One region of the Leifsonia soli genome, then DNA from elsewhere that is predicted to be linked to it. Evidence: predicted binding sites of a transcription regulator. Region 1 holds the regulator's gene; each other region holds the start of a gene.
What was found. The regulator HrcA, encoded in region 1, represses chaperone genes, less so after heat shock. The targets are predictions, from matches to a motif close to TTNGCACTCGNNNNNNNCGAGTGCNAA.
Positions count from the first base shown of each region.

Region 1 (10,048 bases):
CCGAGCGCTTCGCCTGACCGGACCACCCACCGGTGCGTCGGTGGGCGGGGGTTCGTGGAAGAATGGCCGGACGATGTCACCACGAGCTCTCCAGGCCCTCGAGCCCGCCGCGACCGACCCGGCCTCCATCCGCAACTTCTGCATCATCGCGCACATCGACCACGGCAAGTCGACCCTGGCCGACCGGATGCTGCAGATCACCGGCGTCGTCGCCGAGCGGGACATGCGCGCCCAGTACCTCGACCGCATGGACATCGAGCGCGAGCGCGGGATCACGATCAAGAGCCAGGCGGTCCGCATGCCGTGGCAGGTCGACGGCGACACCTTCGCGCTCAACATGATCGACACCCCCGGGCACGTCGACTTCACCTACGAGGTCTCCCGCTCCCTCGCCGCCTGCGAGGGCGCCATCCTGCTCGTGGACGCCGCTCAGGGCATCGAGGCGCAGACGCTCGCGAACCTGTACCTGGCGCTGGAGAACGACCTCACCATCGTCCCCGTGCTCAACAAGATCGACCTTCCCGCCGCCGACCCGGACAAGTACGCGCAGGAGCTCGCCAGCCTCATCGGCGGCCGGCCCGAGGACGTCCTCCGTGTGTCCGGCAAGACCGGCATGGGCGTCGAGGCGCTGCTCGACCGCGTCGTCGCCGAGATCCCGGCCCCGGTCGGCAACGCGGATGCTCCGGCGCGCGCCATGATCTTCGACTCCGTCTACGACAGCTACCGCGGCGTCGTGACCTACGTCCGCATGGTCGACGGCAAGCTGCAGCCGCGCGAGCGCATCCAGATGATGTCGACGCGCGCCACCCACGAGATCCTCGAGATCGGCGTCTCCGCCCCGGAGCCGACGCCGTCGAAAGGCCTGGGCGTCGGCGAGGTGGGCTACCTGATCACCGGTGTGAAGGACGTCCGCCAGTCGAAGGTGGGCGACACGATCACCACTGCGTCGAAGCCGGCCACCCAGGCGCTCCCCGGCTACACGGAGCCGAAGCCGATGGTGTTCTCGGGCCTGTACCCGATCGACGGCAGCGACTACCCGGAGCTCCGCGAGGCCCTCGACAAGCTGAAGCTGTCGGACGCCGCGCTCGTCTACGAGCCCGAGACCTCCGTCGCCCTCGGCTTCGGCTTCCGCTGCGGCTTCCTCGGGCTCCTGCACCTGGAGATCATCACCGAGCGGCTGTCGCGCGAGTTCGGCCTCGACCTCATCACGACCGCGCCGAGCGTGATCTACGAGGTGACGACCGAGGACAAGAAGACGGTCACCGTCACCAACCCGAGCGAGTTCCCCGGCGGCAAGATCGAGAAGGTCGAGGAGCCGGTCGTCAAGGCGGCCATCCTCGCCCCCAAGGACTACGTCGGCGTCATCATGGAGCTCTGCCAGAGCCGCCGCGGCTCGTTGCTCGGCATGGAGTACCTGGGCGAGGACCGCGTCGAGATCCGCTACACCATGCCGCTCGGCGAGATCGTCTTCGACTTCTTCGACCAGCTCAAGTCGAAGACCGCTGGCTACGCCTCCCTCGACTACGAGCCGTTCGGCGAGCAGGAGTCCGACCTCGTCAAGGTCGACATCCTGCTGCAGGGCGAGACGGTGGATGCGTTCAGCGCCATCGTGCACCGCGACAAGGCGTACGCCTACGGCACGATGATGGCGTCCCGCCTGCGCGAGCTGATCCCGCGCCAGCAGTTCGAGGTCCCGATCCAGGCCGCCATCGGCGCGCGCATCATCGCGCGCGAGAACATCCGCGCGATGCGCAAGGACGTGCTGGCCAAGTGCTACGGCGGTGACATCACCCGCAAGCGCAAGCTCCTCGAGAAGCAGAAGGAGGGCAAGAAGCGCATGAAGATGGTCGGCCGCGTCGAGGTCCCCCAGGAGGCCTTCATCGCCGCGCTCTCCGGCGACACGGAGAAGAAGGACAAGAAGTAGGGCGTCCGCGTCCGCCGGCCTCGCGAACACCCGTTTCGCGAACCCGCTCGGCATAGCGGATGATGAATCTATGCGCCGCTCGACGTTCACCGACCAGCCCGTCACGTACGGGGCGGTCGGCGGCACCCAGGCGGCGGATCTGCTGTACTACCCGCCGAAGGGCTACAAGCCGCTGGAGCGCAGCGTCCGGCTCGGTAGCGGGGACGAGCGGTTCGAGACCGCCGCGACCGCTCTCATGGCGTGGGGCGTCCAGAAGGGCAGCGGCATCCAGGTGACGGATGTGCACGAGGGCACCGGCGTCCAGTACGAGGGCGTCGAGTTCGGCCCGGACGGCACCCCGGTCCGCATGCGTGAGAACCGGACGGAGGAGGACGTGTTCTCCGACGACGGGACCCCCTTCGTGCGCAACGGGATGACCGCCGTTCTCAAGATCCCCTTCGGCCCGTTCCGGGTGTCCGCACCGGTCCGCGTCGTCTACGTCGTCGACGAGCCCCACCGGCGCGGGTTCGCCTACGGGACGCTGCACGGGCACCCCGAGAGCGGCGAGGAGATGTTCCTGGTCGAGCAGCGCGACGACGGGACGGTCTGGTTCGTGCTCCGTGCGCTGTCGCGGCCGTCGAACGCCTTCTACCGCGCCGTCTCGCCGGTGCTGGCCATGGTGCAGCGCCGCTACACGGCGAAGTACCTGCGCGCGCTCCACCCCGTGCGGTCCGCCTGATGCCGAGCATCCTCCCCGTCGGCGACCCCGCGCCCGCCGACGGCCTGCTGCCCGCGACCGCGGCCGACGGCGCCAGCGAACGCGACTTCGGCGTGTACGTGCACGTGCCCTTCTGCCGGGTGCGCTGCGGGTACTGCGACTTCAACACCTACACGGCGACCGAGCTGCGCGGCGTCTCGCAGTCGGACTACGCCGGCCACGCCGTTCAGGAGGTCGGCTTCGCCGCCGAGGCCCTGCGGGCGAGTGGCGTGCCGGAGCGCCGGGTGTCGACCGTGTTCTTCGGCGGCGGCACGCCCACGCTGCTCCCGCCCGGCGATCTGGCGGCGATGCTCGGCGCGGTGCGCGGCGCCTGGGGACTCGCCGACGGCGCCGAGGTCACGACGGAGGCGAATCCCGACTCGGTCGACGCGGACGATCTGCAGCGCCTCGCCGACGCCGGATTCACCCGGGTGTCGTTCGGGATGCAGTCCGCCGTGCCGCATGTGCTCGAAACGCTCGAGCGCACGCACGACCCGGCGCGCATCCCGCTGGTGGTCGGCTGGGCGCGCGCGGCGGGCCTGCAGGTGAGCCTCGACCTGATCTACGGGACGCCGGGGGAGTCGCTCGACGACTGGTCCCGCAGCCTCGACACCGCGCTGGACTGCGAGCCGGACCACCTCTCGGCGTACGCCCTGATCGTCGAGCCGGGCACGAAGCTGGCGCGGCAGATCCGGTCGGGCCAGGTGCCGGAGCCCGACGACGACCTCGAAGCGGACATGTACGAGCTGGCCGACCAGCGCCTGTCCGACGCCGGCTATGACTGGTACGAGGTCAGCAACTGGACGACCGACGCCTCCCACCGGTCGCGGCACAACCTCGCGTACTGGCTCGGCCACGACTGGTGGGGTGTCGGACCGGGCGCGCACAGCCACGTCGGCGGCGTCCGCTGGTGGAACGTGAAGCACCCGGCCGCGTACGCGCAGCGCGTGCTCGCAGGGGAGTCGCCTGCCGCAGGGCGGGAGACCCTCGACGCGGAGACCCGGCGGGTCGAGCGGGTGCTGCTGCTCTCGCGCATCCGCGACGGACTGCGCACGGCTGAGCTGGGCGACGCCGGGCGGCACGAGGTCCCCGGCTTGATCGCCGACGGCCTCGTCGACGGAAGAGCCGCCCTCCGCGGGTCGATCGTGCTGACCCTGCGGGGGCGGCTCCTGGCCGACGCCGTGGTGCGCCGGCTGCTGGCGGACGAGGCCGCCTGACGGTTGCGAACCGCCGATGGTCCGCTCTAGCTGACGAACCGGATGGCGAGCGGGTACGTGTAGTACTCGCCCTGGTTGGCCTTCACGGCGGCGATGATGCTGAACACGATGTTGAGCACCCAGGCCGCGATGATCACGAAGATGCCGATGACCACGATCGTCAGGAGGCCGCCGACGACGTAGGCGATGAAGATGGTGATCTGGAAGTTGAGTGCTGTGGCGGTGTGGGCGCGGACGAACGGTCCGCGGTCCTTCAGCACCAGGTAGCCGATGAGCGCGGGGATCCAGTTGAACAGGATCCCGCCGATCTGGACCAGTGTCGCCCACAGCTTCTCGTCGGCGGGGCTCAGCTGCTGCGCGCCGCCTCCGTAAGGCTGCTGGGGTGGCGGCGGGGGTGTCGCGGACATGGCGCGGTTCTCCTCAGGAACGGGGGATGGACGTGGTCGGCCCCCAGCCTAGGGCGCGCGGCGCGGGGCTGAAAAGGGCCTGAACGCGCCGATGCCCCGGCTGGGGGCCGTCCGTCACTTGATGAAGCGGAAGTTCACCGGGTAGCGGTAGGTCCCGCCGCTGTTCACGCGGACGAAACCGAGGATCGAGAACACCAGGTTGATGATGTACAGCGCCCACGGGATGAGCAGCCCGAAGAGCAGGTAGCCGATGCCGTAGGTGAAGCTGCCGATGATGATCCCGATGATCTGCGAGGCGACCCAGGCGATGATCCAGGTGATCTGCCAGTTGAGGGCCTCCTTGGCCTCCTGGTTGGTGAGCCGTCCGCGATCCTTGAACACGAGCCAGATGATCAGGGACGGGAGGATCCAGAGGATGCCGCCGAGGTGGGCGAACGCTGCCCACTGCTTGTCCTGCGCGGCGTCGAGCGGGGCGGCGGGGGCAGCGGCGTACGGCTGCTGCGCTCCGGCGGGCTGAGCGTACGGCTGCTGGGGCGGGATGTTGGAGGAGGGCTGCTGGGGCGGAACGCCGCCGGGCTGCTGCGGGGGCACGCCACCCGCGGGGTCGGTGGGCTGGTTCGGGTCGGTCATTCGGCGGAACCCTTTCGTGATCGGCTGCGACGGTGCGTCGAACCGGTGTGCATACGGTACTGCTGCCGTGTCACAGGCAGCAATCATCCTCGCCGCGTTTCGACGCGGTAGGATTGGCACTCAAGAACAGCGAGTGCTAATCGGTCGACGGGAGGCGGAGATGGTCTCGGAACGCAGCCTCGAAGTGTTGCGCGTCATCGTCCAGGACTACGTGGCGTCGCGCGAGCCGGTCGGCTCGAAGAGCATCGTCGAGCGCCACTCCTTCGGGGTGTCCGCCGCGACCATCCGCAACGACATGGCGCTGCTCGAGGAGGAGGAGCTCATCGCGGCTCCGCACACGTCCTCTGGACGCGTCCCCACCGACAAGGGCTACCGCCTCTTCGTCGACCACCTGGCGGAGATGCGCCCGCTCACGTCGGCGCAGCGCACGGCCATCGAGACGTTCCTCGGCCAGTCGGTCGACCTCGACGACGTGCTCTCCCGCACGGTCCGGCTGCTCTCGCAGCTGACCAACCAGGTCGCCCTCGTGCAGTACCCGTCGGTGGCGCGCTCGCGCATCCGTCACATCGAACTGGTGGCGCTCGCGCCCCACCGCCTGCTCAGCGTGCTCATCACCGACTCCGGCGCCGTCGAGCAGCGCGTGATCGAGCTCCCGGCCGACCTGAGCGACGAGGATGTGGCCGAGATCCGCGGGGCGATCAACGGCGCTGCGGCCGGCCTGACGCTGTCGGAGGCGGCCAGCCGGCTGCGCGACCTGCCGGATGCCCTCACGGAGCGCACGCGCGCTCTCGTCGAGCCCGTCGCCGGCGCCCTGCTCGACCAGATCGCGGCCAACCGGCAGGAGAAGCTGGTGATGGCGGGCGCTGCGAACCTGGTGCGCACCGAGCTCGACTTCCCCGGCACCATCACCCCGGTGCTCGAGGCGATCGAGGAGCAGGTCGTCCTGCTCCGGCTGTTCGACGAGATGGCCACCGATCAGCACGGCGTCGCGGTCAGCATCGGCCGCGAGAACGCCGGTTTCGGGCTGACGGAAGCATCCGTGCTCTCCAGCGGTTACAGTGCGGCGGGATCGGATGTGGCCCGCGTCGGCCTCCTCGGTCCTCTCCGCATGGACTACTCGGGCAACATGGCCGCGGTCCGCGCGGTCGCCCGCTACCTCTCCCGGCTGCTCGGCGACCAGTAGGCCGCCGCCGCATCCGGCGATCACCACACGCGACGAAAGAAGAAGGAACAGCCCCACGTGGCCGACCACTACGAAGTCCTCGGCGTCGAGCGCGACGCCAGCCCCGACGAGATCAAGAAGGCGTACCGCCGGCTGGCGCGCGAGCTCCATCCGGACGTGAACCCCAGCGCCGAGGCGCAGGAGCGCTTCAAGCTCGTGACGCACGCCTACGACGTGCTCAGCGACCCGCAGCAGCGGCAGCAGTACGACCTGGGCGGCTCCGGCGGCTTCGGCGGCGGCGCAGGCGCTGGCGATTTCGCCGGGTTCAGCGACATCTTCGAGACGTTCTTCGGCGGGGGAGGCGGCGCCACGCGCGGTCCGCGTTCGCGCCGGGAGCGCGGACAGGACGCCCTGCTGCGCGTCGAGGTGGACCTCGACGAGGTCATCTTCGGCACGCACCGCGACCTGGAGGTCGACACCGCGGTCGTCTGCGAGACCTGCAACGGCTCGTGCTGCCAGCCGGGCACGCAGCCGGTGACGTGCGACATCTGCCACGGCACGGGCAGCATCCAGCGCTCGGTCCGGTCGCTGCTCGGCAACGTGATGACCTCGAGCCCGTGCGGCACCTGCCGCGGGTACGGCACCGTCATCGCGACCCCCTGCGTCACCTGCCAGGGCCAGGGCCGCGTTCGCGCCCGTCGCACCGTTCCCGTGGACATCCCCGCGGGCGTCGATACCGGCCTCCGTCTGCAGATGCCCGGCAGCGGCGAGGCCGGCCCCGCCGGCGGCCCGAACGGCGACCTCTACCTCGAGATCAAGGTCAAGCACCACGACGTGTTCAGCCGCGACGGCGACGACCTGCTCTGCACGCTGGAGCTGTCGATGACGGATGCGATCCTCGGCACGACGGCGACCGTGAAGGCCCTCGACGGCGACATCCGCCTCGAGCTCAAGCCCGGCACGCAGTCCGCCGACATCGTCACGGTCAAGGACCGCGGGATCACGCACCTGCGCGGCACGGGCCGTGGCGACCTGCGCGTCGGCATCCAGGTCGTGACCCCGACGAAGCTCGACCACAAGGAGAAGGACCTCATCAAGAAGTTCGCGGCCGTCCACAAGGGACCGGAGCCGTCGCTGGCCCGCTTCCAGCAGGGGCTGTTCGCGAAGCTGCGCGACCGGTTCCTGAACCTCTAGCCGGCGATGGCCTCCCTGTACCTGCGCGAGGATCTCGACGATGTCGAGGTCGGCGCCCGGCTGTCGCTCAGCGGTGCCGAGGCGAAGCACGCGGCGACGGTCAACCGCACGCGCCCGGGCGAGTCGGTGCTGATCGGCAACGGGCGGGGGCTCGTGGCCTCGGGCGAAGTGCTGGTGTCGACGAACACCGAGCTGACCATCGACGTCGAGTCGGTGTCACGGGTCGAGCGCGCGACGCCGGGGATCACGCTGGTGCAGGCGCTCGCCAAGGGCGACAGGGACGAGCTCGCGATCCAGGCCGCGACGGAGCTCGGTGTGGATGCGGTGGTGCCGTGGGCCGCATCCCGCTCGGTCTCGCGCTGGGAGGGCCCCAAGGTCGCGAAGGGCCGCGAGCGCTGGGCCGCGATCGTGCGGGAGGCGTCGAAGCAGTCCATCCGCGCCTGGACGCCCGAGGTGGGCGAGCTCGCCACCACGAAGCAGGTGGCCGCGCTGGCCGCGGGCGCACGCGTGCTCGTCCTGGAGCCGGACGCCGAAGCTCCCTTGACGGGGGTCGAACCCGACGGGCGCGACCTCGTCCTCGTCGTCGGTCCCGAGGGCGGGATCGCGCCGCAGGAGCTGGCCGCGTTCCGCGACGCGGGCGCCGAGCTCGTCCGCCTCGGCTCCACGGTGCTCCGCACCTCCACCGCGGGCCCCGCCGCCCTCGCGGTGCTCAACGCATCCCTCCGCCGCTGGTGACCCCCACCGTCGAGTCCGCAAACTTTGCACGCTCAGACCGCTCTTCGCGTGCAAAGATCGCGGACTCGACGGTGGGCGGAGAGTCGACGGGGGGGTGGAGAGAGCTCGGTGGGGCGTCGGAGGGGGCGAATAGGATAGGGGTATGGCAGAGACGGAGCGTTCGATCTTCTCCCGCATCATCGCGGGCGAGATCCCGGCCGACGTGGTGTACGACTCGGAGCGCCTGATCGCGTTCCGCGACATCGCGCCGAAAGCCCCCGTGCACCTCCTCGTCGTGCCCAAAACGGAGCAGTACCGCGATGTCGTCGAGCTCGCGGCCGGCGACCCCGAGCTGCTGGCCGAACTGGTCGCGACGGCGAAGCGCCTCGCCGACGAGCACGGAGACGGCGACTTCCGCCTGATCTTCAACACGGGCGAGCGCGCGGGTCAGACCGTGTTCCACGTCCACGCACACGTACTGAGCGCCCCGGCCGGCAGCCCGGGCCTCGAGGAAGGAAGCCTTGCCCTCTAGCGAATCCACCGCCTCCGGAGCGAATCCGGGCGACGGCGCCGAGGTGCGCCTGAGCGTCGACGGCGTGCAGATGGTCCGCCTTCTCGGACCGCAGGATCGCCTGCTCACCACGCTGGAACGGCAGTACCCGCTCGTCAGCGTCCACGTGCGCGGCAACGAGATCGCCCTGAGCGGCGACGCCGGGCAGGTGGCCGAGGCGCGCCGCCTCGTGGAGGAGTTGCTCCAGATGGTGCGCAACGGCCAGGACCTCTCCCCGGCCGAGGTGACGAGCTCGGCGCGCATGATCGGAACCGATCTCAACCTCAGCCCGTCCGACGTGCTCGGCCAGGCCATCCTGACCGCCCGCGGCAAGAGCATCCGGCCGAAGACGCTGGGTCAGAGCCAGTACGTCGACGCGATCGACCGCAACACGATCGTCTTCGGCATCGGCCCCGCCGGCACCGGGAAGACGTACCTGGCCATGGCGAAGGCCGTTCAGGCGCTGCAGCGCAAGGAGGTCAACCGGATCATCCTGACGCGCCCGGCCGTGGAGGCGGGGGAGCGCCTCGGCTACCTGCCGGGCACGCTCACCGACAAGATCGACCCGTACCTGCGCCCGCTCTACGACGCGCTCAACGAGATGATGGACCCGGAGCTCGTCCCGAAGCTGCTCGCGGCGGGGACGATCGAGGTCGCACCGCTCGCGTACATGCGCGGCCGCACCCTCAACGACTCGTTCATCGTTCTCGACGAGGCGCAGAACACGACGCCGGAGCAGATGAAGATGTTCCTGACCCGTCTGGGCTTCAACTCCAAGATGGTGGTCACAGGCGACATCACCCAGATCGACCTGCCGAACTCGGCGAGCGGCCTGCGCCTGGTGACGCGTGTGCTCAACGACATCGACGACATCCACTTCGCCCGCCTGACGAGCGAGGACGTCGTCCGGCACAGCCTGGTCGGGCGGATCGTCGACGCGTACACCGAGTACGACGCGCGCCAGCAGGCGCGGCACTACGAGCGCGAGCAGGCGGCCGAGTTCGCCAACCGCGCCGAACGCCGCTCCGGCGGACCCCGCGACCACCTCCCGAAGCGACGATAGGCCCGCAGTGAGCATCGAGATCAACAACGAGTCGACCATCGAGGTGGACGAGGCCGCCCTGCAGCGCCTCGCCGGCTACGCGTTCGACATCCTCCACGTCCACCCCGACGCGGAGCTCGCGATCGTGCTGGTCGACGAGGCCGCCATGGAGCAGCTGCACGTGCAGTGGATGGACGAGCCGGGCCCCACCGACGTGCTCAGCTTCCCGATGGACGAGCTGCGACCGGGAACCGAGGAGGAGCCGTCGCCGGCCGGCCTCCTCGGCGACGTCGTGCTGTGCCCCCAGGTCGCCCAGGTGCAGGCGGAGACCGCCGGGCACTCGCTGATGGACGAGCTGCTGCTGCTGACGACGCACGGCATCCTGCACCTGCTCGGCTTCGACCACGCGGAGCCGGCCGAGGAGCGCGAGATGTTCGCCATCCAGCGCGACATCCTCGTCGGCTTCGCGCGC
Region 1 covers NZ_JACCBJ010000001.1:993,727-1,003,774, forward strand. Annotated here, with positions in the region: gene BJ963_RS04805 (amidohydrolase) at 1-17, shown strand, start outside; gene lepA (translation elongation factor 4) at 74-1,924, shown strand; gene BJ963_RS04815 (DUF1990 domain-containing protein) at 1,995-2,642, shown strand; gene hemW (radical SAM family heme chaperone HemW) at 2,642-3,877, shown strand; gene BJ963_RS04825 (DUF4870 domain-containing protein) at 3,904-4,284, opposite strand; gene BJ963_RS04830 (DUF4870 domain-containing protein) at 4,399-4,914, opposite strand; gene hrcA (heat-inducible transcriptional repressor HrcA) at 5,075-6,097, shown strand; gene dnaJ (molecular chaperone DnaJ) at 6,155-7,270, shown strand; gene BJ963_RS04845 (16S rRNA (uracil(1498)-N(3))-methyltransferase) at 7,277-8,005, shown strand; gene BJ963_RS04850 (histidine triad nucleotide-binding protein) at 8,148-8,516, shown strand; gene BJ963_RS04855 (PhoH family protein) at 8,506-9,597, shown strand; gene ybeY (rRNA maturation RNase YbeY) at 9,605-10,048, shown strand, end outside.

Region 2 (10,048 bases), 1.0 Mb from region 1:
CGAGCTGGCCGCGGCGCTCCGCCCCGGCGATCTCGTCGTGCTGTCCGGTCCGCTCGGCGCGGGCAAGACCACGCTGACGCGGGGGATCGGCGAGGGACTGGAGGTGCGCGGCCCGGTGACCAGCCCCACCTTCGTGCTGGCCAGGACGCATCCCAGCCTCTCCGGCGGCGCACCGCTCGTGCACGTCGACGCCTACCGCCTGTCGAGTGCGCTCGAGCTCGACGACCTCGACATCGACTTCGCGCGGTCCGTCGTCGTGGTGGAGTGGGGCGCCGGGATGCTCGACGGCGTCGCCGAGTCGTGGCTCGAGGTCGCGATCGAGCGGCCGACGGGCGCGGCCGAGGGCGCGGCCGGCCAGGGGGACGCAGCCGACGCCGAGGTCGACGACGCCGACGAACCGCGCACCGTCACGCTGACCGGGTTCGGCCCGCGGTGGGCATCGGCGGCGGGCCCGTCACCCGTCGATCCCGCTTAGGCTGGAAGCATGCTCCTCGCCATCGACACGTCCGCCGGGACCAGCGTCGCCGTCGTCGACCGGGAGGGCGGAGTCCTCTCGGAGGTCATCGAGACCGACACGATGCGCCACGCCGAGGTGATCGGCACCCTGATCGACGAGGCGCTCACCGTCGCCGGCATCGAGGTGCGCTCCCTGTCGGGCGTCGTGGCGGGGATGGGTCCCGGTCCGTTCACCGGACTCCGGGTCGGGATCGCAGCCGCGAAGGCGTTCGCGATCGGCGCGGGCAAGCCGCTCGTCCCGGTCGTCAGCCACGACGCGGTCGCCTACGACCGCTATGAGGCCGGCCACGCGGGTCCCTTGCTCGTCGTCACGGACGCCCGCCGCCGCGAGCGCTACTGGACGGCCTACTCCGGCGTCGACGAGTTCGGACTCCCGGTCCGCCTCGACGGTCCCGGACTCGCGCGGCCGGACGAGCTGCCGCATCCGGACGTCACGCGATTCGACGCGGACGTGGTCCCCGCCGGCCGGCTCGGGATGATCGCAGAGCTCCGCTACGCGAACCGGCTCCCGATGGACGCCGATGTCGCCCTCTACCTGCGCTCGCCGGATGTGACGCCGTCCGCCGGGCCGAAGCGGGTGACGGCGTGACCGATCCGGCCCGTGCCGTCCACCAGCTGCGTCGCGCCGCGCCCGCCGACGTGCCCGCGATCATGGAGCTGGAGCGCAGCATCTTCGAGAACGACGCCTGGTCGGAGCGGTCCATGCGCTCCGAGGTCGCCGGGGAGCACGGCTACTACCTGGTCGCCTTCGAGCCGGAGTCGCCGGACCGCATCGACGGATACGCCGGCCTCCTCGCCCCGCACGGGGGAGGGGAGGGCGACATCCAGACGATCGCCGTCGCTCCGCACGCCCGCCGTCGCGGGCTGGGCCGCCGGCTCATGCTCGCGCTGATCGCGGAGGCGCGGAAACGCGGCGCCCGCGAGGTGTTCCTCGAAGTGCGCGCCGACAACCCGGGCGCCCAGACCCTCTACCGCGACCTCGGTTTCGAGGAGATCGGCGTGCGCCCGAAGTACTACCAGCCGGACGGCGTGGATGCGATCGTCATGCGTCTCGCCGTCCCCAGCCCGGAGACCACCGTCGCATGACCAGTGCAGCATCCACTCGCCTCGATCCGGCATCCGTGACGGAGCCGCTCGTGCTCGGCATCGAGACGTCGTGCGACGAGACCGGGATCGGGATCGTCCGGGGGACGACCCTGCTCGCCAACACGATCGCGTCGTCGATGGAGGAGCACGCCCGCTACGGCGGAGTCGTGCCGGAGGTCGCCGCCCGCGCGCACCTGGAGGCCCTCGAGCCGACGCTGCGGACGGCCGTCGCGGACGCCGGGATCGAGCTGGCCGATGTCGACGCCATCGCGGTGACGAGCGGTCCGGGGCTCTCGGGTGCGCTCATGGTCGGCGTCGGCGCGGCCAAGGCGCTCGCGGTGTCGCTCGGCAAGCCGCTGTACGCGGTCAACCACCTCGTCGGACACGTCGGGGCCGACCTGCTCGACGCGCAGGGCGGACCGGGGCACCCGGTGGAGCTGCCGACCATCGCCCTGCTCGTCTCGGGCGGGCACACCTCCCTGCTCCTCGTCCGCGACCTCGTCTCGGACGTCCGGCTGCTCGGCGAGACCATCGACGACGCGGCGGGGGAGGCCTTCGACAAGGTCGCGCGCGTGCTCGGCCTCCCGTATCCCGGCGGACCGCAGATCGACCGCGTCGCCGCCGACGGCGACCCGAAGGCGATCCGCTTCCCGCGCGGGCTGACCCGCCCGAAGGACCTCGAGAACCACCGCTACGACTTCTCCTTCTCCGGCCTCAAGACCGCGGTGGCGCGGTGGGTCGAGCAGCGGCAGGACGCGGGCGAGGAGGTGCCCGTCGCCGACGTCGCTGCGTCGTTCCGCGAGGCGGTGGCCGACGTGCTGATCACGAAGGCGCTCGTCGCCTGCCGCGATCACGACGTGCCGCGACTGCTGCTCGGCGGCGGTGTCGTGGCCAACGCCCGCGTGCGCCAGCTCGCCGTCGCCCGGGCCGCCGAGGCCGGTGTCGCGCTGCGCATCCCCGCCCTGTCGCTCTGCACGGACAACGGCGCCATGATCGCCGCGCTGGGCGCGCAGCTCATCATGGCGGGCCACCGCCCGAGCGAGCTCACCTTCTCAGCCGACTCCACCCTCCCCGTGACGGACATCCAGGTCACCGCCTGAGTGGTGCGTTGACACCCTCCGGGGGCCCTGCCACGATAGATCTGATACAGCGTTCTCTCAGGAAATGTGTTTCCGCCGAGGCGCCGACCACCAGCTTCCGCACCGAAGGAGATGGGTCTCATGACCGACCCGAACGCCCCCGTCGAACCGACGGACCCGAACTCGCAGAACGGATCGGTTCCGCCGCCGCCCCCTACTCCTCCCGCGTCCGACACCGGCGCCGTCCCGCCGCCCGCGCCGGGCTACGGCCAGCAGCCGCCTGCCCCGGACTACGGCCAGCAGCCGCCGGCTCCCGGATACGGCCAGCAGCCGCCCGCACCGGGATACGGTCAGCAGCCGCCGGCGCCGGGATACGGCCAGCCGTACCAGCAGCCCTACGGTCAGCAGCCGGGCCAGCCGGGTCAGCAGCCGTACGGCCAGCCGGCCTACGGTCAGCCCGCGCCCGGCTACGCGCAGCCCTACGGGCAGCCGGCCGCCAAGTCGCCGATCCTGAGCATCCTGTCCCTGGTCGGCGGCATCCTGGGCATCCTGCTCAACATCGCCTGGGGCATCGGGTTCCTGTTCGGCATCGCGGCGGTCGTGCTCGGTTTCATCGGCCGCAACAAGGAGCCGCAGGCCAAGGGCTTCTGGCTCACCGGTATCATCCTGGGATTCGTGAGCATCCTGATCGCGATCATCTACTGGATCTTCCTCGCGATCATCTTCGCGAGCATCGCGAGCTACCAGGGCACGTACTGATCAGCGCCCTCTGAAACAGCCCGCCGGCGGCCTCAGAGCCGTTCGGCGAGCAACGCCGTGTGCCGCCCGGCGACCCTGGTGAGGATCAGGGTCGCCGGGCGGTCGCCGTTGAGCCCGAGCCTGCGGCGCAGGGCGGCCGGGTCGACGTCCACTCCGCGCTTCTTGATCTCGAGGGTGCCGATGCCGCGCTGACGGAGCGCCTTCTTGAGGTCCTTCTCGGCGTAGGGCAGCGACTCGAGCACGCGGAAACCGGCGGCGAACGGCGTCTCGGTCGCCCGGTCGGTCGTGATGTACGCGATCTGCTCCGAGAGCATCCGGCCGCCGAGCCTGCGCGCGAGGTCGCCGATGAGCCGCGCGCGGATGACGGCGCCGTCCGGCTCGTACAGGTACTCGCCGAGGGGGCCCGCCTCTTCGTCGGGGCTGTCCGCGTCGGCCGTCAGCTCGTCCGCCTGGTCGCCGCGCAGCACGAGCGCCGCGCGGCGGATGCCGGGGCGGGCGAGTGCACCGAACCACAGCCCGAGCTCGACGACCTGCCCGTCGGCGGACACCCACTGCGCCTCCGCCGTCGAGGGGATGAGGTCGCGGTCGAACCCCGGACCGAGCTTCAGCCCGACGGACCGGCCGGTGGCGAGCTCGTACGCGAAGCCGAGCGAGGGGGTGTAGTCGTCGGGATCGGTGAGGCGCTCCGTCTGGGTGTGGCCGGCCGTGCGGCGGGCCGGGTCGAGGAAGACGCCGTCGATCTCGCGCAGGTCGACGTCCTCAGCGCGTCGGTGTTCGACCCGGGCGCTGGGGAACGGGGCCAGGTTGAACGAGGCGATGGCCGCGGTCACCTCGTCCGCCTCGACCGCCAGGACGTCGAGGTCGAGCGCGGCGATGGCGAGCGCATCGCCGCCGATGCCGCAGCCGAGGTCGGCGACGCGGCGGAGACCGGCGGCACGGAACCGTCCGGCGTGGCGGGCGGCGACCGGAAGCCGGGTCGCCTGCTCCAGTCCCGCCTCGGTGAACAGCATCTGCGACGCGAAGTCGCCGAACTTGGCGACGGCCTTCCTGCGGAGCTTCGACTGGGTCAGGACGGCCGCGACCAGGGCCGGGGAGTGCCCCTGCTTGCGGAGATCGCTGACGATGGCCAGCACATCCCGCTCGCTGCTGTATGGCGGAAGGGAGTCGAGCAGGCGCAGCCCTTCCGGGCTCAGCAGGGCGACCAGCTCGGAACGTTCCATGCGCTCAACGCTACCCCGGACGTCCCGGCCCGCCCGGCCTGGCACTCACGTTGCGTGACTGCTAACGCACCCCCTAGACTCGTGTTAGCACTCTCACTGCGAGTTTGCTAATCAGTCTTAGTAGAGACACTGTTCTTCACAGGAAAGGGGTCAACGTGTCGGTCTCCATCAAGCCGCTCGAGGATCGCATCGTCATCAAGCAGGTCGAGGCTGAGCAGACCACTGCTTCCGGTCTGGTCATCCCCGACACCGCCAAGGAGAAGCCGCAGGAGGGCGAGGTCGTCGCGGTGGGTCCGGGTCGCATCGACGACAACGGCAACCGCGTCCCGCTCGACGTCGCTGTCGGCGACAAGGTCATCTACTCGAAGTACGGCGGCACCGAGGTCAAGTTCGGCGGCGAGGACTACCTCGTCCTGTCGGCCCGCGACGTGCTCGCGGTCGTCGTCCGCTGACGAACCCTTCACCGACGGCCCGGATGCTCTGAGCATCCGGGCCGTCGTCGTTCCCGGCCGCGGCGGTAGAGTCGGACGAGTGGCACCCTCCGACGACCTCAGCTCCCACCGCACGTCCGGACTCGTCTACGCGGTCTCCGCGTACGTCCTCTGGGGCATCCTCCCGATCTACTTCCTGGCGCTCGCGCCGGCCAGCGCCTGGGAGATCGTCGGCTGGCGGGTGATCTTCTCCCTCGGGTTCTGCGCGATCGCGATCACCGTGACGCGCTCCTGGCGGGCGTTCACCGCACTGCTCACCGACAAGCGGGTCCTCTTCACCATGGGCCTCGCCGGAGCCCTCATCTACGTCAACTGGCAGACCTACGTGCTGGCGACGGTGAGCGGCCACGTCGTCGAGGCGGCGCTCGGCTACTTCATCAACCCGATCGTCACCGTATTCCTCGGCGTCGTCGTTCAGCGGGAGAAGCTGCGCGTCGCCCAGTGGGTCGCCGTCGGCGTGAGCGTCGTCGCCGTCATCGTCCTGGCCGTCGGCTACGGCTCGATGCCGTGGATCGCCCTCATCCTCGCCTTCTCGTTCGGCCTCTACGGGCTGATCAAGAAGCGCGTCGGCAACCGGGTGGATGCGCTCTCCGGCCTGACCCTCGAGACGATGTGGCTGACCCCGGTCGCCATCATCCAGCTCGTCGTCGTCGCCGTCACCGGTGCGCTCACGATCGGGACGGCGGGCGTCTGGCACACGGTGCTGCTCGTCGGGGCCGGCGTCATCACGGCCGTCCCGCTGCTGTTCTTCGCGGCGGCCTCCCGGCGTCTCCCTCTCGTCTACATGGGCTTCATCCAGTACTTCGCGCCGTTCATCCAGTTCGTCGTCGGCGTCGCCGTACTGCACGAGGCGATGCCGCCGGAGCGCTGGGTCGGGTTCGCCATCGTGTGGCTCGCGCTGCTCATCCTGAGCATCGACATGATCGTCGCCGCACGGCAGGGCAAGCGCGCGGCCGAGCTCGATCTGGCCCCGGTCGACTGACCGCGCACCGGCCGGAATATCCGTCCAGATTCTGCCGTTACCATTGAGCATCCACAGTCGCGCGTCCTCACACGGGATGCATCTTTGAAGGGGTGAGATGGATCAGGCGGATCCGTTCGGTTTCATCGGTTTGACCTACGACGACGTCATGCTCCTCCCCGGGCATACCGACGTCATCCCCAGTGAGGCGGACACCACCACCCGCCTGACCAAGCGCATCTCGATGGCGACCCCGCTGCTCTCCAGCGCGATGGACACCGTCACCGAGTCGCGCATGGCCGTCGCCATGGCGCGCCAGGGCGGTATCGGCATCATCCACCGCAACCTCTCGATCGAGGACCAGGCGTCGCACGTCGACAAGGTGAAGCGCTCCGAGTCGGGCATGATCACCAACCCGGTGACCACGACACCGGAGGCCACCGTCGAAGAGGTCGACGCGCTCTGCGGCCAGTTCCGCGTCAGCGGTCTCCCGGTCGTCGAGCCCGACGGCACCCTGGTCGGCATCATCACCAACCGCGACATGCGGTTCGTTTCGCCGTTCGAGCGGTCGACCACCAAGGTCCGCGACGTCATGACGCGCCAGCCGCTCATCACCGCCCCGGTCGGCATCGACCCCGACTCGGCCGTCGCCATCTTCGCCGAGCACAAGATCGAGAAGCTGCCCCTGGTGGATGCGGACGGCAAGCTCCGCGGCCTCATCACGGTGAAGGACTTCGACAAGAGCGAGAAGTACCCGGACGCCACGAAGGACGACGAGGGCCGGCTGCGCGTCGGCGCCGCGATCGGGTTCTTCGGAGACGCCTGGCAGCGCGCGATGACGCTGGTGGACGCGGGCGTCGACGTGATCGTCGTCGACACCGCCAACGGCGACAGCGCCGGCGTGCTCGACATCATCCGCCGTCTCAAGGCAGAGCCCCGCGCGTCGCACGTCGACGTCATCGGCGGCAACGTCGCCACCCGCTCTGGTGCGCAGGCGCTCATCGACGCAGGCGCCGACGCCATCAAGGTCGGCGTCGGCCCCGGCTCCATCTGCACCACCCGCGTCGTCGCCGGTGTCGGCGTCCCGCAGGTGACGGCGGTCTACGAGGCGTCGCTCGCCGCACGCGAGGCGAACGTGCCGCTCATCGCCGACGGCGGCCTCCAGTATTCGGGCGACATCGCGAAGGCCCTCGTCGCCGGAGCGGACAGCGTCATGCTCGGGTCGCTGCTGGCCGGGACCTCGGAGTCGCCGGGCGAGCTCGTGTTCGTCAACGGCAAGCAGTTCAAGAACTACCGCGGGATGGGGTCGCTCGGCGCCCTGCAGACCCGCGGCAAGAAGACGTCCTACTCGCGCGACCGCTACTTCCAGGCGGACGTGCCGAGCGACGAGCAGCTGATCGCCGAGGGCATCGAGGGTCAGGTGCCGTTCCGCGGCCCGCTGTCCGCGGTCGCGTACCAGCTGGTCGGGGGTCTGCGGCAGTCGATGTTCTACGTCGGCGCCCGCACCATCCCGGAGCTCAAGTCGCGCGGCAAGTTCGTGCGCATCACGGCGGCCGGGCTCAAGGAGTCGCACCCGCACGACGTGCAGATGGTCGTGGAGGCGCCCAATTACCGTCGCTGACACGCAGGTCCAGGTCTGAGAAACCGCCGCCCGTTCCCTCGGGCGGCGGTTTCGTCTACTCTGGAAGGCTTTGCCCGCCTCCCAGATCAGGATCACCCCCATGAGCCACATCGACGTCTCCGGCGTCTCCTACACGCTCGCCGACGGCCGACCGCTTCTCGACGACGTCTCGTTCCGGGTCGGGGAGGGGCGCGTCGGCGCTCTCATCGGCGCGAACGGGGCGGGGAAGTCGACCCTGCTCCGGATCATCCGCGGTGAGCTCCGGCCCGATGCCGGGGGCGTCGTCATCGACGGCGGTCTCGGGGTGATGGACCAGTTCGTCGGACACGTCCGGGACGACCGGACGGTGCACGACCTCCTGGTGGGAGTGGCGCCGAAGGCGGTGAAGGCCGCAGCCGAAGCGCTGGAGGCCGCTGAGAACGCCATCATCGAACGCGACGAGACCGACACGCAGCTGCGCTATGCGACCGCGCTCGCCGAGTACGCCGACGCCGGGGGATACGAGCAGGAGGTCGTCTGGGATCAGTGCACGGTCGCCGCGCTCGGCGTGCCGTTCGAGCGTGCGCGCCATCGGGCGGTCCGCAGCCTGTCCGGCGGTGAGCAGAAGCGGCTGGTGCTGGAAGCGTTGCTGCGCGGGCCGGAGCAAGTGCTGCTGCTGGATGAGCCGGACAACTATCTCGACGTCCCGGCGAAGCGCTGGCTGGAGGAGCAGCTCCGCGCGACGCAGAAGACCGTGCTGGTCGTCTCGCACGACCGGGAGTTGCTCGCCAACGCGGCGGACAGGATCATCACGCTGGAGCTCGGCGCTGCCGGGAACACGACGTGGACGCACGGCGGCGGCTTCGCCGGCTACCACGAGGCACGGCGCGAGCGGATGGACCGGCTCGAGGAGCTGCGCCGCCGGTGGGACGAGGAGCACGCCAAGCTGAAGGCGCTCGTGCTGCGCTTCAAGGAGAAGGCGAAGTACAACAGCGATCTCGCGAGCGCCTATCAAGCCGCGCAGACCCGCCTCGCGCGCTTCGAGGCCGCCGGGCCGCCGCAGGCGGTGCCGCGCGAGCAGAACGTGCGGATGCGCCTGACCGGGTCCCGCACCGGCCGCCGGGTGCTCCAGGTCGACGACCTGGAGCTCACCGGGCTGATGCGCGCGTTCGACACGGAGGTCTGGTTCGGTGAGCGCATCGCGGTGCTCGGGTCGAACGGTTCCGGCAAGTCGCACTTCCTCCGGCTGCTCGCGGCCGGGGGCACGGACCCCGACCCGGCGGCGGGCCACCTCGCATCGGCGGAGTCCGCCGGCGCGCCGGTTCCGCACACCGGCACCGCGAGACTCGGCGCGCGGGTCGCCCCCGGCCTGTTCGCCCAGGCCCACGAGCATCCCGAGCTGGTCGGGCGCACGCTGCTGGAGATCCTGCACCGCGGGGACGAACGACGTGACGGGCTCCCGCGGGAGGCGGCGAGCCGGGTGCTCGACCGCTACGGGCTCGCCGGGGCCGCCGAGCAGACCTTCGAGTCGCTCTCGGGCGGCCAGCAGGCGCGCCTCCAGATCCTGCTGCTCGAGCTCTCCGGTGCGACCCTGCTGCTGCTCGACGAGCCGACCGACAACCTCGACCTGGTCTCGGCCGAGGCGCTCGAGGAGGGTCTCGCCGGTTTCGAGGGGACGGTCATCGCGGTCACGCACGACCGCTGGTTCGCCCGCGGCTTCGACCGGTTCCTGGTGTTCGGCTCGGACGGCGCGGTCTACGAGGCCGACGAGCCGGTGTGGGACGAGCGGAGGGTCAGCCGGGCACGGTGACGGCTGGTCGGCGTCAGCGGCGGTCCAGCTCGGCGATCCGGTCGATCGCCTCGGTCAGCACCTCCGGGGAGCACGCGAGATTGAGCCGGATGAAGCCGGCGCCGGGCGCGCCGAAGTCGATCCCGGGGTTGACCGCGACGCGGGCCTCCTCGAGGATGCGCGCCGCCGGGTCGTCGCCCCAGCCCAGCTCCCGCAGGTCGATCCAGGCGAGATAGCCGGCGAGCGGCTCGCGGTAACGGGCGCGCGGCAGGCGGTCGGTGAGCAAGACGGACAGGAGCTCGCGGTTGGTCTCGATCGCTCGCAGCACGTCGTCGAGCCAGGGTCGACCGTCCCGGTAGGCCGCCTCGGTGGCGATGCGGCCGAAGTGGCTGGTGCGCACCTCCACCTCGATGGGCAGAGCGTGGATGCGCTCGGCCTGCTCGGGCGACGCCGTCACGAACAGCGCGCACTTGAGCCCCGCCAGGTTCCAGGCCTTGCTGGCGGAGTGCGCGGCGACGCCGATGCGCCGGGCGTCGTCCGACACGCT
Region 2 covers NZ_JACCBJ010000001.1:1,995,182-2,005,229, reverse strand. Annotated here, with positions in the region: gene tsaE (tRNA (adenosine(37)-N6)-threonylcarbamoyltransferase complex ATPase subunit type 1 TsaE) at 1-475, shown strand, start outside; gene tsaB (tRNA (adenosine(37)-N6)-threonylcarbamoyltransferase complex dimerization subunit type 1 TsaB) at 485-1,105, shown strand; gene rimI (ribosomal protein S18-alanine N-acetyltransferase) at 1,102-1,602, shown strand; gene tsaD (tRNA (adenosine(37)-N6)-threonylcarbamoyltransferase complex transferase subunit TsaD) at 1,599-2,702, shown strand; gene BJ963_RS09675 (DUF4190 domain-containing protein) at 2,823-3,440, shown strand; gene BJ963_RS09670 (class I SAM-dependent methyltransferase) at 3,473-4,660, opposite strand; gene groES (co-chaperone GroES) at 4,816-5,112, shown strand; gene rarD (EamA family transporter RarD) at 5,192-6,133, shown strand; gene guaB (IMP dehydrogenase) at 6,231-7,733, shown strand; gene BJ963_RS09650 (ABC-F family ATP-binding cassette domain-containing protein) at 7,834-9,522, shown strand; gene BJ963_RS09645 (aminotransferase class I/II-fold pyridoxal phosphate-dependent enzyme) at 9,536-10,048, opposite strand, start outside.
Region 2: the regulator HrcA is predicted to act here: its motif matches at 4,699-4,725, upstream of groES (co-chaperone GroES).

Region 3 (10,048 bases), 1.3 Mb from region 1:
GCTCGACGCTGAACGCTCCGGTCTCGCAGAACACGTCGATCCAGCGGGCGTGCGGTGCGCAGGCATCGAGCATAGGACCGGTGACGAGATCCACGTACGCGTCGGCATCGTCTGCGTACTCCGCCGGCACGACGTGCGCACCCAGGAACGTGGTCTCGTCGGTCACCTCGCGCGCGAGGCGGAGCAGCCGCTCCTCGTCGGCGACCGTGAGCCCGTACCCGCTCTTCACCTCGAATGTCGTCGTACCCTGCGCGTGCAGCTCCGCCACGAGCCAGGCCAGTCGCGTGCGCAACGCATCCTCGGTCGCCTCCCTGGTCGCCGCCACGGTGGACCGTATGCCGCCGGCGGTATACGGCCGCCCGGCCATGCGCGCCTCGAACTCGTGCGCTCGGTCGCCCGCGAACACGAGGTGCGTGTGCGCGTCCACGAACCCCGGGATCACGGCAGCACCCGCGACGTCGACCACCGCGTCCGCATCCGATCGGGGCGCCGCAGAGGACGCACCCGTCCACGCGATCCGGCCGTCGACGGCGAGAACGGCCGCGTCCCGGACCAGGCCGAGAGGACCGGGATGCGCCGGGTCGAACGTCGTCAGCTCGCCGATGCCGGTGACCAGCGTCGCGGTCATCGGCCCGGCGCCGCCTGCTCGGCCGCACCCTCGCGCATCGGGATGCGCAACCCGCGCTCCTCCGCGACCTCGACGGCGCGCTCGTAGCCGGCATCCACGTGCCGCATGACGCCCGTCCCCGGATCGTTCGTCAAGACCCGCTCGATCTTCTCCGCGGCGAGCGGTGTCCCGTCGGCGACGACGACCTGACCGGCGTGGATGCTGCGGCCGATCCCCACGCCGCCGCCGTGGTGGATCGACACCCAGGTCGCACCGGACGCCGTGTTCAGCAGGGCGTTGAGGAGGGGCCAGTCCGCGATGGCGTCCGATCCGTCCGCCATCGACTCGGTCTCCCGGTACGGGGAGGCGACCGAGCCGGAGTCGAGGTGGTCGCGCCCGATCACGACCGGGGCGGACAGCTCGCCCGACGCCACCATCTCGTTGAACCGGAGTCCGGCCAGGTGGCGCTCCTTGTATCCCAGCCAGCAGATCCGCGCGGGGAGCCCCTCGAAATGCACCTTCTCTCCCGCCTGGGTGATCCAGCGGCGCAGATGCTCGTCGTCGGGGAACAGGTCGAGCACGGCACGGTCGGTGGCGGCGATGTCGGCCGGATCGCCGGAGAGCGCCGCCCAGCGGAACGGGCCCTTGCCCTCGGCGAAGAGCGGGCGGATGTACGCAGGCACGAACCCGGGGAAGTCGAACGCCCGGTCGTAGCCGCCCAGCTGCGCCTCCGTACGGATCGAGTTGCCGTAGTCGAAGACCTCGGAGCCGGCGTCCTGGAAGCCGACCATCGCCTCCACCTGCGCGGCCATCGAACGGCGTGCGTCGTCGGTGAAGCGTTCGGGGTCGGCGGCGGCGCGCTCGTGCCACTCGTCGACGGTGTAGCCGATCGGGAGGTAGCTGAGCGGGTCGTGGGCGCTGGTCTGGTCGGTCACGATGTCGATCGGCACGCCACGGCGGAGCAGCTCGGGGAAGACCTCTGCGGCATTGCCGACCACCCCGACGGAGAGCGCCCGGCGCTCGTCCTTCGCGGCCAGCGCCTGCGCGACCGCGTCATCGAGGTCGTCCGCCAGCACGTCGAGGTAGCCGTGGTCGACGCGGCGTTGAAGACGGGTCTTGTCGACATCCACGATGAGCACGGCGCCGCCGTTCATGGTGACGGCGAGCGGCTGCGCGCCGCCCATCCCGCCGCATCCGCCGGTCAGGGTGAGCGTTCCGGCCAGCGAGCCGCCGAAGCGCTTCCTGGCCACCGCGCCGAAGGTCTCGTATGTGCCCTGCAGGATGCCCTGCGAGCCGATGTAGATCCACGAGCCGGCGGTCATCTGGCCGTACATGGTCAGGCCGAGCGCCTCCAGTCGGCGGAACTCGGGCCACGTCGCCCAGTCTCCGACGAGGTTCGAGTTGGCGATGAGGACGCGCGGAGCCCACTCGTGCGTGCGGAACACGCCGACCGGCTTCCCGGACTGCACCAGCAGCGTCTCGTCGGCCTCGAGGTCGCGGAGGGTGCGGACGATCGCGTCGAACGCCTCCCAGCTGCGGGCGGCGCGCCCGGTGCCACCGTAGACGACCAGGTCGTCCGGGCGCTCGGCGACCTCAGGGTCGAGGTTGTTCATCAGCATCCGCAGCGGCGCCTCGGTCTGCCAGCCCTTCGCGCTGAGCTCTGCTCCGCGCGCCGCGCGCACCGGTCGGGCTCCATCCATGGTTCTCGTTCCTTTCGTTGCCCCGTCGAGTCCGCAAAGACTGACGGTTTCGGCGCTGATTTCGTGCAGTTTGTGCGTACTCGACGGCGGGGGTTACGGGAGGTGGGCGGCGGCGCGGAGGGCGCCGGAGGTCACGAGGGCGTAGGCGGCCTCGATCTCGGGGGAGAGGTGGCGGTCGGGGCCGGGGCCGGGGACGGCGGTCCGCAGCGCGGCGATCACTGCTCCCGTCGCGGGGCCGGGCTGCAGCGGAGCGCGCAGGTCGGCTCCGCGCGCTGCCGTCATCACCTCGATGGCGATCACGCGCGCGAGCCCGTCGATGGCCCGCCGCAGCTTGCGAGCGGCCGCCCAGCCCATCGACACGTGGTCCTCCTGCATGGCCGACGAGGGGATGCTGTCCACCGATGCGGGCGCGGCCAGCCGCTTCAGCTCGGAGACGATGCCCGCGGCCGTGTACTGCGCGATCATCAGACCGGAGTCGACGCCGACCTCGTGGGCCAGGAACGGCGGGAGGCCCTGGTTGCGCGCGGGATCGAGGAAGCGGTCGGTACGGCGTTCGGACATGCTCGCGACGTCGGCGACGGCGATCGCCAGGAAGTCGAGCACGTACGCGACCGGCGCTCCGTGGAAGTTGCCGTTCGATTCGACCCGCCCGTCGAGCGTGAGCACCGGGTTGTCGACGGCGGACGCCAGCTCGCGCCCGGCGACCAGCTCGGCGTGCGCGACCGTGTCGCGTGCCGCGCCGTGCACCTGCGGCGAGCAGCGGAGCGAGTACGCGTCCTGCACCCGCGTGCACTCCGGCCCCTTGTGGCTCGCGACGATCGGGGAGCCGGCGAGCAGGGCGCGCAGGTTGGCGGCGCTGACCGCCTGGCCCGCCTGCGGTCGCAGCCGCTGCAGGTCGGCGGCGAACACCGCGTCGGTGCCGAGCAGGGCCTCGACGCTCATCGCCGCAGCGATGTCCGCGTCGGTCAGCAGACCGTGGAGGTCGTGGATGGCGAGCGCGAGCATCCCGAGCATCCCGTCGGTGCCGTTGATGAGCGCGAGCCCTTCCTTCTCGGCCAGGACCACCGGCTCGATCCCCGCGGCGGCGAGGGCGTCGGCCGCATCGACCAGCTCGCCGTCGACCCGAACGCGCCCCTCGCCCATCGCGGCCAGCGCGCAGTGAGCGAGCGGCGCGAGGTCGCCGGAGCAGCCGAGCGAGCCGTACTCGTGGACGACGGGCGTGATCCCGGCGTTGAGCAGCGCCGCGTAGGTCTGCACGGTCTGCGGGCGCGCGCCCGTCCGCGCCGTCATCAGCGTGGACAGGCGCAGCAGCATGAGGGCGCGGACCACCTCGCGCTCGACCTCCGGACCGGAGCCTGCCGCATGGGAGCGCACCAGGCTCGCCTGCAGCTGGGCACGGCGGTCGGCGGGGATGAACGTTGTCGCGAGCGCGCCGAAGCCGGTCGAGATGCCGTAGTGCGGCTCGGTGTCGTCGGCGAGGGCGTCGACGATGGCGCGGGAGGCGGCGACCCCGGAGAGGGCGTCGCCGTCGAGCTCGACGCGGGCGTCGTGACGGGCGACGGCGACCACGTCGTCGATGGTGAGCGGTCCGGCGCCGACGGTGACTGCGGTCTGGGTCTGGAGCATGGTCCGATCCTCGCTCCGGGCCGGGCGTCCGCGCTCCGGCTGTAGGCTGCTCGGTGTCCGGTATCCCAGACATACGACGACCGCGAGCGGGGGTGGATGCGGTGAGCAAGGTCCCCGCCGCGGAAAACACCCTGCGTGTGCTCGCCTACCTCGGAGCCCAGCGCGGTCCGGCCCCGGCCGCCGCCATCGCCGCCGCACTGGGGCTGCCGCGCTCGACGGTCTACCACCTGCTCGCCGTGCTGTCCGAGCACGGCTTCGTGCTGCACTTCCCCGAGGCGCGGCGGTACGGGCTGGGCGTGGCCGCGTACGAGTTGTCGAGCGCGTTCTCGCGGCAGCAGCCGCTCAGCAGGCTCGGCCGGCCCATCGTGGCCGCGCTGGTGGATGCGATCGGCGAGTCCGGTCATGTCGCCGTGCTCCACGGCCGCGACGTCGTCTACATCGTGGAGGAGCGGGCGCCGCGTCGGCCGCGGCTGGTGACGGATGTCGGCGTGCGGCTTCCCGCCCACCTCACGGCGAGCGGGCGGGCGCTGCTGGCGACCCTTCCGCGCGAACAGTTGCGCGCCCTGTACCCGGACTCCGACGCGTTCGAGGACCGCACGGGCGCCGGCCCGCACTCCTACGCCGAGCTGCGACGCGTCGTGGCCGAGGCCCGCGAGCGGGGATACGCGACGGAGGACGGCGACGTCACGCCGGGCTTCGCCTCCGTGGCGGTGTCGGTGCGCGACCACGCCGGCTGGCCCGCTGCGGGCATCGCGGTCACCTTCCCGCGGGAGAACGTCCCGGAGGAGGGATGGGATGCGCTCGCCGCCCGGGTGCGCGAGGCCGCGGCCGAGCTGTCGCGCCGCATCCGCGGCACCTGACGGCCGCTAGCGGGTGGGAACCGCGAGCGATTTGGCGTAGCAGACCGACCACGGATCGTCGACGTAGGCCCCGAAGTTGGGGATGCGCGCATAGCCCGAGCGCTCGTACAGCGCGATCGCGGCGTGCTGCAGCGGACCGGTCTCCAGGCGCAGCTCGGCGATCCCCGCATCGGCGGCCGCGGCCTCGACCGCGCCGAGGAGGCTGCGCGCGAGCCCCTGACCCCGCGCGTCCTCGTGCACGAACATCCGCTTCAGCTCGGCGCGGGCACCGGCATCGGCGAGGGCGTCGGCATCGGTGAGGGCGTCGGGCCGGGCGCCGGCGACCAGCGCGGCGATCCCCAGCGCAAGCCCGTCGACGCGCGCGACGAAGACCGTGACGCCCGGACGCTCGAGCTCGGACACATCCAGCAGGTGGCAGCTCTCGGCCGGGTACAGCGCGAAGGCGAACTCGTCGCTCAGCCGCAGCAGCTCCTCGACCTCCGGCTGGCGCGCCGGCTCTGGGCGGATCTCGATCGGCATGCGTCGATGCTAGCGGCGGCGTGTGTCGCCGGTGTTTCCGGTGTCCGCAGGGCGGGCCGGCCGGCGACCCGCCCCGGCCGGCGACCCGCCCTGGCGCGGCGATCAGACCCGGCTGGGCGTCCGGTTCTCGGCGCTCACCATCCAGGCGTACTGCTCGAGGCGCTCGATGATCGCGTGGAGGAGGTCCGCGGAGGTCGGGTCCTCCTCGTCCACGTCGTCGTGCACGTCGCGCATGGTGCGGACGACCGCTTCGAGGCGCTCGGTGATCAGGTCGACGGTCTCGGTCGTGTCGACCTCTCCGTTGGGGAACTCGGGGAGGCTGGTCTGCTCCGCCACCGTCGCGCTCCGCCCGTCCGGGGTCGCGTGGAGGGCGCGCAGTCGCTCGGCGATGACATCGCTGAACTCTCGCGCCGCTTCGACGATCTCGTCGAGCTGGAGGTGCAGGTCGCGGAAGTTGCGTCCGACCACGTTCCAGTGCGCCTGCTTGCCCTGCAGGTGCAACTCGATCAGGTCGACGTGCACGCGCTGGAGGTGCCGCGCCAGCTCCGCGGAGGCGACGAAGCCGTGCTCGGCGTGCTCACGGCGGGTCGGGGCGACGCCGACGGCGGCGGTCCGGCGTACGGGCGCTGTCTTCTGGGTGCTCTTCTTCGCGGTGCTCTTAGTGCTCGCGGTGCTCTTAGTGCTCGTCTTGGACTGGCTGACGGCCACGATGGGGTCCCTTCCATTCGATCGGACGTCCCCGACGGTAGGCCCATGCCGGAGCCTGCGGAAGCGGGTTGACAGGGTCGGAGCGCCCTGGCACTCCCTGGGGGAGAGTGCTAAAATCTGTGGTCGAAAAGAGAGTGCAAAGGGCCTCTCACCAGGTGATCCAGAAGAAAGGGGTACATCCAATGGCCATGTCGTTCGATCCTTTCTCCCAGCTGGACCGGATCGCGCAGAGCATCTTCGACACCAGCCGTCAGCCGCGCATCATGCCGGTCGATCTGTTCCGCGAGGGTGAGCGTTACATCCTGAACGCCGACCTCCCCGGCGCCGATCCGGCGTCGGTCGACGTCGACGTCGACGGGCACCTGCTCACCATCCGGGCGGTGCGCAGCGCGGCCGACCGCGACGGCGCCCGCTGGCTCGCCCAGGAGCGCCCGTACGGCGCCTACATGCGGCAGTTCACGATCGGCGACGACGTCGATCCCGACGGCATCACCGCGTCGTACGACAACGGAGTGCTCAGCGTCATCATCCCGGTGGCCGAGCGGGCGAAGCCGCGCAAGATCGCCGTGGAGTCGTCGGGCTCCAGCGAGACGAAGGCGGTGTCGGCCGGCTGATCCGGCCGGTGTCAGCGTCGGAGAGGAGGGCGCGCCGTCACTGCACGGCGCGCCCTCGCGCCGCCCACTCCAGGCGGCGCAGAGCCTCCGCGTTGCGCACGTGGAGGATGGCATCGGCCACGGCGTCCGGGATGAGGGTCACCGGCCCCGACTCCGGGAACTCCTCCATCCGCACGACGCAGCCAACGCCGCGCGGCTTCACGTCGATGATCACGCGCTCGGAGCCGAACGGGCGCGTCTTCGCCTCGAGCACCATCCGTCGCGGCGGATCCCACTCGTCGACGCGCGTCTCGTCGTTGAGCACGAGCGGCCAGACCCCGATGGAGTGGTGGAGGCGCGATCCGACGGCCGGATACCGGCTGTCGGTCGCGCGCAGGCGCGACGCTCCGACGACCCACGTCGGGTACACCCAGGGGTCGGCGAGGACGGCGAAGACCTCGTCCGGCGTGCAGGCCATGCGGCGGACGTTGACAGACATGTTCACTGCTCCGGAAGCTCGTGGGGATGGGCGGGGTCGGGCAGGGCGTCGACGGGCCGTGCGATGGTCTGGCCGGGCCCGGGGGCGAGGTCCGGCATCCGGGTGAAGCCGAACTCGTGGCGCAGGGCGCTGCGCGCGGCGTAGTACCCGCCGAGACCGTGGACGCCCGGTCCGGGAGCCGCGGAGGAGGAGGCCAGGTACAGCCCGCGACCCGGCATCCGCCAGGGATCCGCCGACAGGACGGGACGGGCCACCAGCTGACCGAAGTCCGGTGCGCCCGCGGAGATGTCCCCGCCGATGTAGTTGGGGTCGTGCTGCTCCATCTGCACCGCGTTCTTGGTCGCCGTCCCGATGATGAGATCGCGGAAGCCGGGAGCGAACTCCTCGATGCGGCGGATGATCGCCTCGGTCTGGTCCTCGGTCGAACCGCGCGGGACGTGCGTGTACGTCCACAGCACGTGCTTCCCCGCGGGCGCCCGCGTCCCGTCGAAGAGCGACGGCTGGGAGACGAGCACGTACGGAGCGTCGCTGGTCCGGCCCGACGCGACGGCGTTCTCCGCGCGAGCGACCTCGCGACGCGATCCGCCCAGGTGCACGGTGGCCGTCTCGTTCAGCTCCGGGTTCGCCCACGGTACCGGGCCGGAGAGTGCGAAGTCGGCTTTGAAGACGCCGTTGCCGTCGCGGAACCGGGAGATGCGCCGCAGGTAGCTGCCGGGCAGCCGGTCGGCGGCCAGGTCGACTGCGGACTTCACGTGGGTGTCGAAGACGACGATCCGCGAGTCCGGGAGCTCGGCGAGCGACGCGACCGGGGTGTCGGTGACGATCTCGCCGCCGTTGGCCACGATGTCGGCGACCATCGCGTCGGCGATCGCCTGGCTGCCGCCGACCGGGACGGGCCAGCCGCGGGCGTGCGCGTAGGTCGCGAGGGTGAGCCCGGCGGCCGCGCCGGCGACGCTCGGCAGGGGCACGGTCGTGTGGGCGAAGACGCCCGAGAGCAGAGCGCCGGGCGCCTCGGTCCGGAACGGAAGGTCCCACCACGGGCCGCCCTGGGCGATGGCGGTCAGCCCGAACCGAGCGGCCACGAACGGATGCCGAGGCAGCTGGAGCAACTGCGATCCGGTGAACTGGGCGACGGCGTCCGCGTCGGCGACCAGCGGTCCGAGCAGCGCACGCCAGGCCGGACCGTCGACCCCCAGGGCATCGGCGGTTCGCTCCAGGTCCCGGTACGCCATCGCGACGCGGCCGCCCGCCAGCGGGTTGCCGTACGACGCCGTCGGCACGATGAAGGGCACGCGCTTCTCCAGCCCGAACCGACGGAAGAAGCCGGAGGCGAGAGCGAGGGGATGCACGGCGGAACAGACATCGTGGCGGAAGCCGGGGAGCGTCAGCTCCTCCGTGCGCAGGCCGCCGCCCACGGTCGCGTTGCGCTCGTAGACGCGCACGGAGAGGCCGGCGCGGGCGAGCGTCACAGCAGCGGACAGACCGTTCGGGCCCGACCCGATCACGACGGCGTCGAGGCTGTTCGCGGAGGGCCTTGTCGCGGAGGGGGCTGTCATACCTCCCTGTATACCCCGCCCCTCGACGCGCACGGAGGGCGATCGGCAGCCCGTTCTCAGCATCCATGCACTATCGTTGACAAGTCGGCTCTTGACACTGCGCGATCTGCGCAGATGGGTTTGTAAGTCAAGCGGGCCGGTTCCCTCCCCGATCAGTGGCAGGGATCACACAATCGTGAACGGCCCCGGACACAGTTCGCCCGGGATTCATCCGGTGCGCTGCGGCGTGCCGCCGCGCACTCGACATGAACCCAGGAAGAACATCCATGCCCGGATACAACAACGACCGACGATCGCAGAAGCCGTCCCGCGGCGCTGCGCCCAAGAGCAGCAACCCCAGCCCCAAGCACCGCGGCTACCGCGCCGAGGAGCCCGCCGCGGGCAAGAAGCCCCGCTGGAGCGCCGACGAGCGCGCCGCACGCGGCCGCTCCACTTACGGCACCCGTGACGACAGCGCAGGCCGCGGCCGCGGCGAGCGACCCAACTGGGAGCCCCGCGGCAAGGATGCGCGCCGCACCGAGCGGGTGTGGGAGGAGCGCGCTCCGCGTCAGGACCGTCCCCGCCGCGACGGCGACGACCGCCCGCGCCGCTCCTTCGACGACCGTGCCGACCGTCCGCGTCGGGATTTCGGTGACCGTGCCGAGCGTCCGCGTCGTGAGTACGACGACCGTCCGCGTCGGGACTTCGGCGACCGCACGGAGCGCACGGAGCGCACCGACCGTCCGCGCAGTGATTTCGGCGACCGGACCGAGCGTCCGCGTCGCGACTTCGGCGACCGGGCCGAGCGTCCGCGTCGTGAGTACGACGACCGTCCGCGCCGTGACTTCGGCGACCGGGCCGAGCGTCCGCGTCGTGAGTACGACGACCGTCCGCGCCGCGACTTCGGCGACCGCACGGAGCGTCCACGCCGTGACTTCGGCGACCGGGCCGAGCGTCCGCGTCGTGAGTACGACGACCGTCCGCGCCGCGACTTCGGCGACCGTTCCGACCGCCCGCGTCGTCAGTTCGACGACCGGGCCGAGCGTCCGCGCCGCGATTCGGACTTCTACCCGTCGCGCGACGAGAAGCCGGCCTTCGTGCCGACCGACGACGTCGTTCTCGAGCGCCTCGAGGCGGACGCCATCCAGGCGGAGGACGTCGACGGCGTGACCTTCGGCGACCTGGGCCTCGGCGGCAACATCGTGCGTGCCCTTGCCGAGCTCGGCGCCGACAAGCCGTTCCCGATCCAGGCGGCGACCCTTCCCGACGTGCTCGCAGGCAAGGATGTGCTCGGCCGCGGCCGAACCGGCTCCGGCAAGACCATCGCGTTCGGCGCGCCGCTCGCGGAGCGCCTCATGCAGCTGTGGGCCGAGTCCGGCAAGTCCGGCGGCAAGCGTCAGC
Region 3 covers NZ_JACCBJ010000001.1:2,341,273-2,351,320, reverse strand. Annotated here, with positions in the region: gene hutI (imidazolonepropionase) at 1-628, opposite strand, end outside; gene hutU (urocanate hydratase) at 625-2,307, opposite strand; gene hutH (histidine ammonia-lyase) at 2,401-3,933, opposite strand; gene BJ963_RS11365 (IclR family transcriptional regulator domain-containing protein) at 4,035-4,793, shown strand; gene BJ963_RS11360 (GNAT family N-acetyltransferase) at 4,800-5,312, opposite strand; gene BJ963_RS11355 (ferritin-like domain-containing protein) at 5,415-6,020, opposite strand; gene BJ963_RS11350 (Hsp20/alpha crystallin family protein) at 6,203-6,634, shown strand; gene BJ963_RS11345 (SRPBCC family protein) at 6,672-7,112, opposite strand; gene BJ963_RS11340 (phytoene desaturase family protein) at 7,115-8,668, opposite strand; gene BJ963_RS11335 (DEAD/DEAH box helicase) at 8,935-10,048, shown strand, end outside.
Region 3: the regulator HrcA is predicted to act here: its motif matches at 6,108-6,134, upstream of BJ963_RS11350 (Hsp20/alpha crystallin family protein).